One region of the Clostridium gelidum genome, then DNA from elsewhere that is predicted to be linked to it. Evidence: a T-box and tRNA genes for the amino acid it is inferred to sense, from the RefSeq annotation. Region 1 holds a T-box; the other regions hold tRNA genes.

What was found. The T-box of region 1 lies ahead of serS (serine--tRNA ligase). A T-box ahead of a tRNA ligase gene usually reads a tRNA of that ligase, here a tRNA-Ser.
Region 2: it encodes a tRNA-Ser, which carries the amino acid that the T-box ahead of serS (serine--tRNA ligase) is inferred to sense. The anticodon was not compared.
Region 3: it encodes a tRNA-Ser, which carries the amino acid that the T-box ahead of serS (serine--tRNA ligase) is inferred to sense. The anticodon was not compared.

What each region holds. Positions count from the first base shown of each region.
Region 1 covers NZ_AP024849.1:4,718,588-4,722,926, forward strand. The annotation lists gene serS (serine--tRNA ligase) at 205-1,482, opposite strand; T-box leader at 1,533-1,743, opposite strand; gene purD (phosphoribosylamine--glycine ligase) at 1,901-3,151, opposite strand; gene purH (bifunctional phosphoribosylaminoimidazolecarboxamide formyltransferase/IMP cyclohydrolase) at 3,363-4,339, opposite strand, start outside.
Region 2 covers NZ_AP024849.1:16,106-20,444, forward strand. The annotation lists gene psyc5s11_RS00070 (NAD(P)/FAD-dependent oxidoreductase) at 1-754, shown strand, start outside; gene psyc5s11_RS00075 (DUF1667 domain-containing protein) at 771-998, shown strand; tRNA gene psyc5s11_RS00080 (tRNA-Ser) at 1,121-1,211, shown strand; tRNA gene psyc5s11_RS00085 (tRNA-Ser) at 1,249-1,339, shown strand; tRNA gene psyc5s11_RS00090 (tRNA-Ser) at 1,622-1,712, shown strand; tRNA gene psyc5s11_RS00095 (tRNA-Ser) at 1,746-1,836, shown strand; gene psyc5s11_RS00100 (GNAT family N-acetyltransferase) at 2,080-2,562, shown strand; gene addB (helicase-exonuclease AddAB subunit AddB) at 2,598-4,339, shown strand, end outside.
Region 3 covers NZ_AP024849.1:5,828,034-5,832,372, forward strand. The annotation lists gene psyc5s11_RS26675 (methyl-accepting chemotaxis protein) at 1-307, opposite strand, end outside; cyclic di-GMP riboswitch class II at 367-449, opposite strand; gene psyc5s11_RS26680 (alpha/beta fold hydrolase) at 538-1,308, opposite strand; partial or broken gene psyc5s11_RS26685 (IS1595 family transposase) at 1,460-1,769, opposite strand; tRNA gene psyc5s11_RS26690 (tRNA-Ser) at 1,877-1,966, opposite strand; gene psyc5s11_RS26695 (flavodoxin domain-containing protein) at 2,209-2,727, shown strand; gene psyc5s11_RS28285 (CDP-alcohol phosphatidyltransferase family protein) at 2,837-3,391, shown strand; gene psyc5s11_RS26705 (nucleoside deaminase) at 3,421-3,870, opposite strand; gene psyc5s11_RS26710 (HlyC/CorC family transporter) at 4,049-4,339, opposite strand, start outside.

The DNA of each region.
Region 1 (4,339 bases):
ACACCTTGTAGAATATCATGTCAATATATCCCTGGTAAATAATTATAAAAATTTACTTAGATGGAAATAAACCTATATATATCAATATTTTAATTTAAATAGTTTATTTGATTTTTGAAAAATACTTTTTTATTAATTTATATGAAAAAGGCGTTACCGCTTATTGATTTGAAATCATTTTGCAGTAACGCCATAATTTATATATTACTTTATAATACTTTTTCCACCCATATATGGTCTTAAAGCTTCTGGAACATTTACAGTTCCATCTTCATTTAGATTATTTTCTAAAAATGCAATAAGCATTCTTGGAGGTGCAACAACTGTATTATTTAAAGTATGTGGGAAATACTTTCCATCTTTTCCATCTGCACGAATCTTTAATCTACGTGCTTGCGCATCTGAAAGATTTGAACAACTTCCTACTTCAAAATACTTCTTTTGTCTAGGAGACCATGCTTCTACATCTATAGATTTAACCTTTAAATCTGCAAGATCACCAGAACAACATTCTAATGTTCTTACTGGAATATCTAAAGTTCTGAATAAATCAACAGTATCTTTCCATAGCTTGTCAAACCATACTTTACTTTCTTCTGGTTTGCATACAACTATCATCTCTTGTTTTTCAAATTGATGTATTCTATATACTCCTCTTTCTTCAATACCATGAGCACCTTTTTCTTTTCTAAAACAAGGTGAATAACTAGTTAATGTTTGTGGTAATGCTTTTTCATCTAAAATAGTATCTATAAACTTACCAATCATTGAATGTTCACTAGTTCCAATTAAGTATAAGTCTTCACCTTCAATTTTATACATCATTGCATCCATTTCTTCGAAACTCATAACACCCGTAACAACACTGCTTCTTATCATATAAGGTGGTATACAATATGTAAATCCTCTATCAATCATAAAATCTCTAGCATATGAAATTACAGCAGAATGAAGTCTTGCCATATCTCCCATTAAGTAGTAAAAACCATTACCAGCAACTTTTCTTGCACTGTCTAAATCAAGACCATCGAATTTTTCCATTATTTCTGCATGGTAAGGGATTTCATATTCAGGTACAAATGGATCTCCAAAACGTTCAATTTCAACATTTGCGCTGTCATCTTTTCCTATTGGAACTGATGGATCGATAATGTTTGGAATCTTCATCATTATGTCTTTGATTTTCTCTTGTAATTCACCTTCAAGAGTTTCTAATTCGCTAAGGCGCTCAGCACCTTTATTAACTTGATCTTTTAAACTTTCAGCTTCTTCTTTTTTACCTTGACCCATTAAGCCTCCAATTTGCTTAGATATTGACTTTCTATTTTGTCTAAGTGCATCTGCTTCCATTTGCGTTTTTCTACTTTCAACATCAAGCTCTATTACCTCATCAACCAAAGCAAGCTTATGATCTTGAAACTTATTTTTAATGTTTTGCTTTACAACATCTGGATTCTCTCTTACAAATTTTAAATCTAACATATTTGCCTCCTAAATAATTTATTATAATAAAAAAACTTCCCTCCCATAAAATATGGGACGAAAGTATATTCACGCGTTGCCACCCAAATTGTCAATTAATTAATATTACTTGACCTCTTTAGAGTGCTTTAAAGGGCACAAAACTTTCGACTCATCGCCGACAGCTCAAAAAGTGGAAGGATTTATATTCTCACCGATTCACACCACCCATCGGCTCTCTGAAGAAAATTAATAAATCGTAGCTTCTATCATCGCTTATTTTCTCTATATTTATATCTTCTGTCATTATATACTTATTTATTCATATTTACAAGTAAATAAATCATATCTAAAAACAGTAAAACAGTAAAACAGTAAATAAACTTGTTTTTATAAAAATTTATTTACTGTTTTAAATCATCTATCTAAAATATTAATTTTATTTATGAATTCCTATATCGGTTCTGCAATATGCATCTTTGAAAGTTACATATTTGATGTTTTCATATGCATCAATTCTAGCTTCCTCTACAGTTTTTCCAAGACCAACAACTGATAATACTCTACCGCCATTTGTCTTTAAAACTCCATCTTCAGCTTTAGCTCCTGCTAAAAACACCTTGTCTCTTACTTTTTCATCTATGCTTATTTCATATCCCTTAACAAATTCCCCTGGATATCCTCCTGATGATAGAACAACATTTATACAAACTCCATCATTCCACTTAATAGTAGTCTTATCTAATTCTTCTCTGAGTGCTGCTTCAATCACTTCTACTAAATCACTTTCCATTAAATAAAGAACTGATTGTGTTTCAGGATCTCCCATTCTAACATTATATTCTAAAAGATAAGTTCCCTTTTCAGTAATCATAATACCAAAGAAAATAATTCCCTTATAATCAAAGCCTTCTTCGCGTATTCCAGTTAAAGTCCTAGCCATTATATTATCTTCAAAGTCTTTCATTACATTATCTGTAACATAAGGATTTGGAGCTAGAACTCCCATTCCACCTGTATTAGGGCCAATGCCACCATCAAATATTTGTTTGTGGTCTTTTCCTGATATAAATGGAATTATTGTTTTTCCATCTGTTATAGAAAGAATTGAAGCTTCAACACCTTCAAGGAATTCTTCGATTATTATCTTTTGACCTGCACCATTGAAAATATCCTCTACCATATATGATTTTACAGCAATAATTGCTTCTTCTTTATTTGCACATATAGCAACACCTTTTCCAGCAGCTAGTCCATCAGCTTTAACAACTGTTGGATATGGGCAAGTTTCTAAGTATTTAAGTGCTTCATCTACATTCGTAAATTTTTCATATTCTGCAGTTTTAACTCCATACTTTTTCATAAATTCCTTAGAAAAACTTTTACTACCTTCAAGCTGTGCACCATTTTCAGCTGGCCCAAATATCTTTAATCCTTCTTTTTTAAACTCATTAACAATCCCCTTTGTCAAAGGATCTTCTGGTCCAACTATTGTAAGATCAATTATTTCTTTTTGTGCAAATTTAACTAACTCACAAATATCAGTTATATTAACATTTTCACATTTATTTTCAATTGCAGTTCCACCATTACCTGGTGCAACAAATATTTTTTCTACCTTTTCACTTTTTGCAAGTTTCCAAGCTAAAGCATGTTCTCTACCACCTGCACCTATTAAGAGAATTTTCATAAAAATATACCTCCGAATCAAATTTTAATTCTAATTTATTAATATTTAATATACTGTTACCTATTGACAATTATTATTAAATTTAGTTTTTCAGTTATTGTTATTACGTTCTAATGCCCAATTTTCAAATTCCAATTATGAATTCCGTCATTGAAAATTGACCATTGAGCATTAATTTATGAATGATTATATTTAATTATAACATTATAATCTAATGTTTAAAATGTCTAAATCCTGTAAATACCATTGCAATTCCATATTTGTTACAAACATCTATAGATTCTTGATCTCGAACAGATCCACCTGGTTGTATTATTGCTTTTATACCAGACTTTGCTGCTATTTCTGCAACGTCTCCAAATGGGAAGAAAGCATCTGAAGCTAATATTGTAGCTCCTGTTCCTCTCTTTAGAGCATCTTCAGTTGGCCAAATTCTATTAACTTGACCTCCACCAATTCCAAGTGCTATTCCATCATGAGCTACAACTATAGCATTTGATTTAACATATTTAACTACCTTCATACCAAATAATAAATCTTTCATTTCCTCATCAGTTGGTTTCTTTTCAGTTACAACTTTTATTTCTTCAATTAACTTGCTATCTTCTTCTTGAACTAGCATTGCTCCGTCAACTGTAACCATGCATTTATCAGCTTTTGGTGTATTGTTAAACTTAAGAACTCTTAGATTCTTTTTAGTTTTTAATACCTCTAAAGCATCTTCATCATACTCTGGTGCTGCTATAACTTCTAAGAAAATCTTAACCATTTCTTCAGCTGTTCTCTTGTCTACTTTTCTATTAAAGCCAATAATCCCACCAAATATTGAAGTTGGATCTACCTCATAAGCTTTCATATAAGCTTCATAGTTATCAGTACCAACTGCTACTCCACAAGGTGTATTATGTTTTAAAGCACAACATGCTGGCTCATCGAATTCATTAGCACATTTCCAAGCAATATCACAATCTTTAAAATTATTGTAAGATAATTCTTTCCCATTTAATATATCAAAAGTGTTCATAGCCCCATCAAGCATTGTAGAAGAATAAACCGCTGCGCTTTGATGTGAATTTTCTCCGTATCTTAAGCCTTGCATCTTCTTGTATGAAACAGAAAGATATTCTGGGTATTCTTCTTCATCATCTGCTAATAAGAAGTTTGAAATAGCACCATCATAAGCACTCA
Region 2 (4,339 bases), 1.3 Mb from region 1:
TGAGATAAATAGTAAAAAAATAAAATATATATTATTTAATGGAAAATTAAAGAATAATATAAACGGTGTTGTTATTAATGATATTGATGATGATACGTCAATAATTAATATATCTACATTATCAAAAGGAAGTTTAATAGGAATTAAAAGTAATAATTATTTAAGTTTAGAAGAAGAATTAAAATTATCGCAAAGTATTTTAACTGGAATAAAGAAGGAATCAATAACTAATATATTTACAGAAACATATAGTGAAGAAAGTATGTTCATAGATGATAGCAATATTATTGATGGATATATAAAAGTTGTAGGAAATCATTATGCAAAAATAACAATTGCACCGGCTATTGCTTTAGATATTGAGGAAAAAATTAAAGTAAATATGAATATAACTAAGAAAAGAGACTATGTTGATAGAAAAAGAGAAGTATATATATTTAGAAATATGTCTAAAGATCAAAAAAATAAAATAATTGCTTTAGACGAAAGGTATGGAAACATTATTTGTAGTTGTAATTGTATTTCAGAAGGTGAGATAGTTGATTCTATAAGAAGGCCATTAGGTGCAAGAACTGTAAAAGCAGTAAAGAGACGTACAGGAATCGGTCTTGGAAGCTGTAATGGATCAGACTGTAATATGAAAATTATAAAAATTTTAGCTAGAGAAATGAATAAAAGTGTTTTAAATGTAGTAGATGACTCTATGCATTCTAAAGTTTTGGTAGGAAGAATTAAAGAATTCAATGAAATATAATTAGGAGGAAATAAAAATGACTAATAAAGATATTTTTACAAGTTTAGTTAGATTAAAAAGTGATCCCAATTATAAAGTTATCTCAGTAAAAAGTAATAAACCTATAGAAAAATGTTTATGGAGAGAATTTTCAAAAGTTCTTAGTAGAATTTATGTAAGTACACCTATTGATATTGGAGATATCATTTGTAAGAATATAATGAATACTGGTATAGATATAATATGTACTAAAAGGATACATTAATATTACAAATAAGGTCACTTATTTAGGTGTAGATTATTTGTAAAAAATATATAAATAAATTTCTGAAAAAAATATTGACATGGTTATTATTAATTGTTATAATCATACTTGTCGTAAGACGTGGAAAGATGGTCGAGTTGGTTTAAGGCACCGGTCTTGAAAACCGGCGTGCGTGTGAGCGTACCTAGGGTTCGAATCCCTATCTTTCCGCCACTTTTTTTTTACCTAAAAACAGATATATAGGTCACACGGAGAATTACTCAAGTGGCTCAAGAGGCGCCCTTGCTAAGGGTGTAGGTCGGGTAACTGGCGCCAGGGTTCGAACCCCTGATTCTCCGCCAAGAACATCTAACGATATAGTTAGATGTTTTTTTCATATATAAATAAATAATATATATGAAACATACTAACATGCTGAATTGATAATCTTTTTTATAGGTCTAAAAAGTCTAATTGTAATTTTACCACTAGATATATAATTAGAGATGCTTAAATAAATTTTAAGATTATTATGATAATAAAAAATTAGAATTATCACAAATCAATCAGAAAAAATTGAATTTATTATAATAAAAATGTTGACAGTTCCACTCTTGATTGGTATAATAATTTTTGTGAGTTAAGGAAAGATGGTCGAGTTGGTTTAAGGCACCGGTCTTGAAAACCGGCGTGCGTGTGAGCGTACCTAGGGTTCGAATCCCTATCTTTCCGCCATATTATTTTAAAATTAAAATATATAGGTCACATGGAGAATTACTCAAGTGGCTCAAGAGGCGCCCTTGCTAAGGGTGTAGGTCGGGTAACTGGCGCCAGGGTTCGAACCCCTGATTCTCCGCCAGAAACATCTAACAATTTTGTTAGATGTTTTTTTGTTGTATTTAGAATACTATTTGTTATAAAGGTCATTCAAATTTTAAAAGTTGATAATAATATAAATTTGAAGATAGTTTTCCGAAATAGTAAATATATAAGTTATAAAATATATTTTTTTATTGCATGAATATAAATTCTAAATTTAAAATATTATAATTAGAGGTATAATTATAAAGTAGATAAATTAATTAGCTATAGAAGGTGGGTTATGCTTAAAGGACATAATATATATTTAAGGCTATTAGAAAAAAAAGATATTAAAATATTGTACAAACTATGTAATGAAGAAAAGGTTAGTAAATATAATACAATACCTAACGATATACAAAATAATAATCAAGGAACAAATTTAAGGAAAGCATTAAGTATAATTAACGAAAAAAATGTTTTAGTTGGGTTTATAACATATAAGGAGAGTAATTATTGTAATAGGATATATTCCATTGGAATAACTATTGGTAGTAAGTATTGGGGAAAGAAGTATGGTCAAGACTCTATAGAAACCCTATTAAAGTATTTATTTGAAGAACTTAATGCTATAAGGGTAGAATTAGAGGTTATCAAATGTAACTTAAGAGCTATAAATTGTTACAAAAAGTGTGGTTTTATAGAAGAAGGTATCAGAAAAAATAAGGTTTATATAGAAGGAGAATATGTAGATACTTTAATTATGGGTATACTTAGAGAATAATTCATTGATATTTAAGAGGAGAGGTGAAAATACATATGAGTATAAGATTTATTTACGGAAGAGCAGGAGTAGGAAAAAGTAAGTTTTGTATTGATCAAATAAAAAATAATATAGTTGAAGAGACTGATAATAAATTAATTTTATTAGTTCCAGAACAATATACATTTAATACTGAAAACAAGGTTTTAAAGTTCATTGGAGAGCGTGCTCTTCTGAGAACAGAAGTATTAAGTTTTAAGAAAATGGCACATGAAGTTTCTGAAGAATGTGGTGGACGTGTTAAAGATATAATAAAAGAGTCTGGAAGAAACATGCTAATTCATAGGGTACTAAATGAAAATATGGATTCTTTAGATTATTTTAAAAAAATATCTAGGGAGCAAGGATTTAATGAAATTATATCTGAAATAATAAGTGAATTTAAAAAATACAATGTTGATATAGAGACCTTGAGAAAAATAGATGAAAAAGTAGATGATATTGAATTGATACAAAAGCTTAATGAATTAACAATAATTTATGAAGCATTTAATTCAAAGATGCATGAAAGTTATATTGATGGAGATGATGAATTAACATTATTAAGCAAGAAATTATTAGAAAATGATATATATACAGGTGCTGAAGTCTGGATAGATGAATTCACTAGTTTTACCCCTCAACAATTGGAGATTGTAAGACTATTAGCAAAGAGGTGTAAGAGAGTTAATATAACCCTTTGTATGGAATGTAAATCATTAGAGGGTGAAGACATAACGGATGTATTTAATACTATAAACAATACAGAAAATAATATATTAAAAATAATGAAAGAAAATAATGTAGCTTATGATGAACCTATTGATTTAAATAATAATATACCATATAGATTTAAGGATAACTTAGAACTTAAGCATATAGAAAGGTACTTTTTTACTTATCCATTTAATGAATATGATAAAAGCTGTAATAGTGTAGTACTTTATAAAGCAAATAACATTTATGATGAAGTAGATAGAGTTGCTAAAAGCATTGTAGAGCTTGTAAGAGAAAAGGGATATAGATATAAAGATATATCTGTAGTTTGCAGAAATATAGATGATTATGAAAAAGTAACATCAGTAATATTTAAGGATTATGATATTCCATATTTCTTGGATAAAAAAACTCAATTATTGAGCAATCCATTAATTATACTTATAAGTTCTGCTTTTGAAATATTATTTAAAAATTGGTCTTATGAGAGTATGTTTAAGTATTTAAAAAGTGGATTAGTTGGAATAGAGAATTCATATATAGATATTTTAGAGAATTTTATATTAGAACACGGAATAAAGAGCTATAAATGGACAGTAGAGGAAATAATTAGCGAAAAGTGGTTTAATAATAATGAAGAATTAACAAAAGAAAAAATATTAATATCTGAAATTATGGATGAGATAAGAAAGCCTCTTATGACTTTTCATAATAAAATAAATGGAAAATATAAAGTTAGAGATATATGCGCAGCTATTTATGAGTTTATAATAGATGTAAAAGCTTTTGAAAGAATAAATAATTGGATTGAAAATTTTGAGAAAATTGGATTAGAAGATAAGGTTAAGGAATATAGTCAAGTTCAAAGTATAGTTGTAGATATTTTAGATCAAGCAGTAGATGTAATTGGTGAAGAAATACTAGAATCATTTGAATTTTTCAAGATATTAAATTCTGGTTTTACAAATGAAACAATAGGTGTTATACCTGTAGCTTTAGATCAAGTTAATATTGGTGACATAGCAAGGATTAAAGGTAGAGA
Region 3 (4,339 bases), 1.1 Mb from region 1:
ACTGATTCATATAATTATTAAATTCTCCGGCACGAGTATCTATATCTTTAATTAAACTATCATTTTCATTTTTATCCGTTGTTACCATAAGTCTATAAATATCTGCTGTAATAGCTCTTGCATGCACTCTAGATTCACTCAACCATTCACTAGACAATAATCTTTCATTATACATGGAATCAATACTTTTACTAGATGCTAGTAAGAAGTAATATCCAGTTGTACCTACTGCAAGTAACCCTATTAAAGAGCATACTATAAGTAATGTTAATTTTTTACCTACCTTTAAATTATTAAGCCATCTCATTTTTAATCTCCTACCCTTACTTAAAATTTCAATAAAAAAACCTGTCAACAATTAATAACTTAATTGTTGGCAGGTTGCACCACTAACTCCGAATTCTTAAGGTGCCCAAATAAAAGAAATCATCATCGTTTCCAACTTTTCATGACATTATATTACAAAATATTATAATATTCACTTATATTCTTATTATATCACCTACATATACAGATGTACATATTTTATACTATTAGTTATAATGTTTGGCTATGTTTTGTATTATTTGCAAAAAAGCGTTGCAATAAATCAAGGTATTTATCTGGATGAATTAAACTAATTTCTCCATGTCCACTTTTTGTAATGACTTTTAAAAAACTACCATTAATGGTATCGTGAAGTAGTGTTGCTGATTTTTTCATTATTGATAATTCTTTCTCACCAACTAATATTAATGTTCTTGCTTTCGTCTTGCATAATGTTGAAGATATTGAATAATCTCCATTACTTTTCGTAATATTAATTAGTGTTTCTTTTGTCATTCGTGAACTATCCTCATAATAGGTTTCAAATAATTCATATGGTACATTTAATGTTTTAGCCTGTAGTCTTGCATACCATCTTTTCTTAATTAGCCCATAGCACACATTATACATCGGTACAGTTAATGTGACTGCCATTTTCATAGGATAAACCAACGCACTTTCTATAACAGCATTCTCTGTGATACCACATTCTTGTGATATTATTTCAACAACGATTTGAGCACCAATAGAAAGACCGCAAATTGCAAAAACTTTTCCATTACAATTTTCTTTTATATAATTAATAACCTGTTCTGCGGATTTTTTTATACTTACAAAAGTATTATTCCAATCATCACCATGCCCATCAATAATAGGTGTAACAATATAATAATCCTTTTGCAATGCTTCAATTTGTGGTTTTAATGACCACCATGACAGTCCGCCACCATGAAGAAAAATGATAACTGGCATATTTTTGTTGCCAAATTCTTTAAATATCATATTTATCCCCCATCTATATATCGAATATTATATAAGTAATCTCATTTCACATTTTTTTAATTACTAAACCAGTATATCTTAAAATTGATTTTTGAATTATAGTCTGTTTATATACTATATTATAATATTAATTTCAATATAATGTATATAACTAAACAAATATCGGTTCTCTTTCTCTAAAATCAATTACCTTTGTATCATCGTGTGCTACATTACATTGAAGCATAAAGTTTTGGATTTTTACCACTTCCTTGTCATTTTCAAACAATTGTAGCCATTTAAACCAATACATATAATTGTTGATATATTTAGTTGCAACGCCATTAAACCTGTTCATCCACTTTTTAAATTTGCTGTGTACATCATTAATGTGTTGAATATGGTAAATTAATTCTTTATGTTTTCCTCTTTTTTATACCCTTTATGGTCTAATGAAAATCTTTAGTAAATTGAACATAACTATTTTAACTGCAATTTGCGGTAGTATTTGAATAACTCACAAAACATAAAAAATGCCTGAAACCTTAGTATTACTAAGCTATCAGGCATTTTTCGCATCTAACTTCATTGGCGGAGAGAAGGGGATTCGAACCCCTGATAGAGTTGCCCCTATACACGCTTTCCAGGCGTGCTCCTTCGGCCACTCGGACATCTCTCCATAAGTAGAAAACTAACATCTATGATTTTAAGTGAACCACTTACTCAGCGAACGTATGTGAGTCGAGTTTCATTTATCAATCTTTTAATGCTTTTTCATGATATCATACATACTTTTTTAATTCAACTGAATATTTTTTTATGATATAATTTCAATTATAGATAATAATTGAAGTCGTAACAAATATGCAAGCGTCTATGAGTTAGTAAATCTTCAAATATATAAAAGGAGTGATTTTAACTATGAAAACTTTAATCTTATTTGCATCAAAATATGGTGCAGCAGAAAAATGCGCTAATTTACTCTCTGAAAAATTAAATGGTGATGTTAATATAATAAATCTAAAAGAAAATAAAAACATAAATCTCTCTGATTATGACAAAGTAATTGTTGGCTGTTCTATTTACGTAGGCAATGTACAAGCTGAGATAAAAAATTTTTGTGATACTAATTCAGTTTCACTTATGGCTAAACCTTTCGGACTATTTATATCATGTATGACAGATAAAAAAGACGAGATTAATTCATATACTGAAAAATCTTTTTCTAATGAATTAATTAATCATGCAACTATCATTGATTCACTAGGTGCAGTTTTTAATTTTAAAAAGATGAACTTTTTTGAACGACAAATTGTTAAGATGATTCTAAATTCTAAAAATAAAACTGATGAACTCAATATTAAAGTTGATGGTAAAACTAATATTTCCACCATTTCAGATGAGAAAATTTTGAAATTCGCGAGTGTAATGAATGATTAAAGGAGTGAAAATATGTTTAAAAAAATATTGTTGAGTAAAAACCCACTACGAAAGGTTAAATTTGCTTATTCTGATAAAGAAGGTAGCAAAACTAATGCTGTATCGCTAGGTGAGAAATTTGGAATTAATTAAGAAACTATCTATTAATACCCTAACATTGCTCAGAGTACCATTAACTATCTTATTCATATTACTTTTTATTAATAAGAATAATGTTCTACAATTGATTGTTCTTTCTTTAATCATATTAACAGATTTCATCGATGGAAGAATTGCTAGAAAACTATGCATTCAATCTAAACTCGGTAGTATATTAGATCCTTATTGCGATTTGTTTTTTGTGCTCTGTACAAGTATCTTGTTCAATATATATAATTTAGTTTCTATTACATATACTTTTATACTCATTTTCAAATTTGCTGAATTTAATATAACTTCATATTATGCTGGAATGTCCTCTAATAAAATTCCATTTATGTTTGACAAAGTAGGACGAGTTGTAACAGCTCTTTATCAGGGTGTTCCCTTTGTAGTTGTAATTCCTTTTTTGTCACAGTACTGCTCTGCATATATTTCATTTTTAATAATAGGTACACTTATATCAAGTACCTTAAGGATTTCTAATTTAATACATACTAAAGTATACAAATCTTATAATGAATAAAAAATTATTATTACTATTTCTATAACTAATTATAATTCGTTTTTTCTCCTATTTTCAAAAAACTTTGTTAATAATGCTGAGCATTCCTCATCATAAATCCATTTAACATCCACAAATGAATTTAGTCCCCTATTATCTAAGAGATTTATTAGTGAACCACAAGCCCCCATATCCTTATTAAAAGTTCCTATATAAACTTTAGATATTCTGCTTTGTGAAATAGCACTAGCACACATTGGACATGGTTCCAAAGTTACATACATTTCAGCTCCATTTAATCTCCAATTGCCAATATATTTTGAAGCTTCCTTAATCGCTAATATTTCTGCATGAGCTGTACTATCTTTTAAAGTTTCTTTTAAATTATGAGCTTTTCCTATTATAACTCCATCTTTTACAATCACTGCACCTACTGGAATTTCACCTTTATTCATTGCTAAAATGGCCTCTTCCTTTGCCACTTTCATAAAATCAACCATTATTCTTATGCTCCTATTATCAATTTTCTTATTTAGGTAAGTTAAATAAAATAACAAATCCATACACTTTAGGATTAATTAAAGAAATAGAAGGGATATCCTAGTTTACTAGAAAAATATCCCTTCTATTTTAATACCTTATCTAATTGCCTTTAGACAGCTTGTTTGTATATATCATTCACATATCATTAGCAACTTTACTTTCTTCAATATTAATAATCATCCTAACCTTCTTAATTCTATTCTTTTCTATTTCTTCAGCAATAAATCTTATGTTATTGACTATGACTTCTTCTTGTTCTTCTGGCATTCTTCCCAGATCTTCAATCATAAGTCCACCAACAGAATCAAATTCTTCTGAATCTATATTAATTCCTATTAAATCACTAATATCATGAAGTCTTAAGCTACCTTCAACTACATATTCATTTTCTTTAATAAATTCAACAGGATTTTTTTCTTCATCATA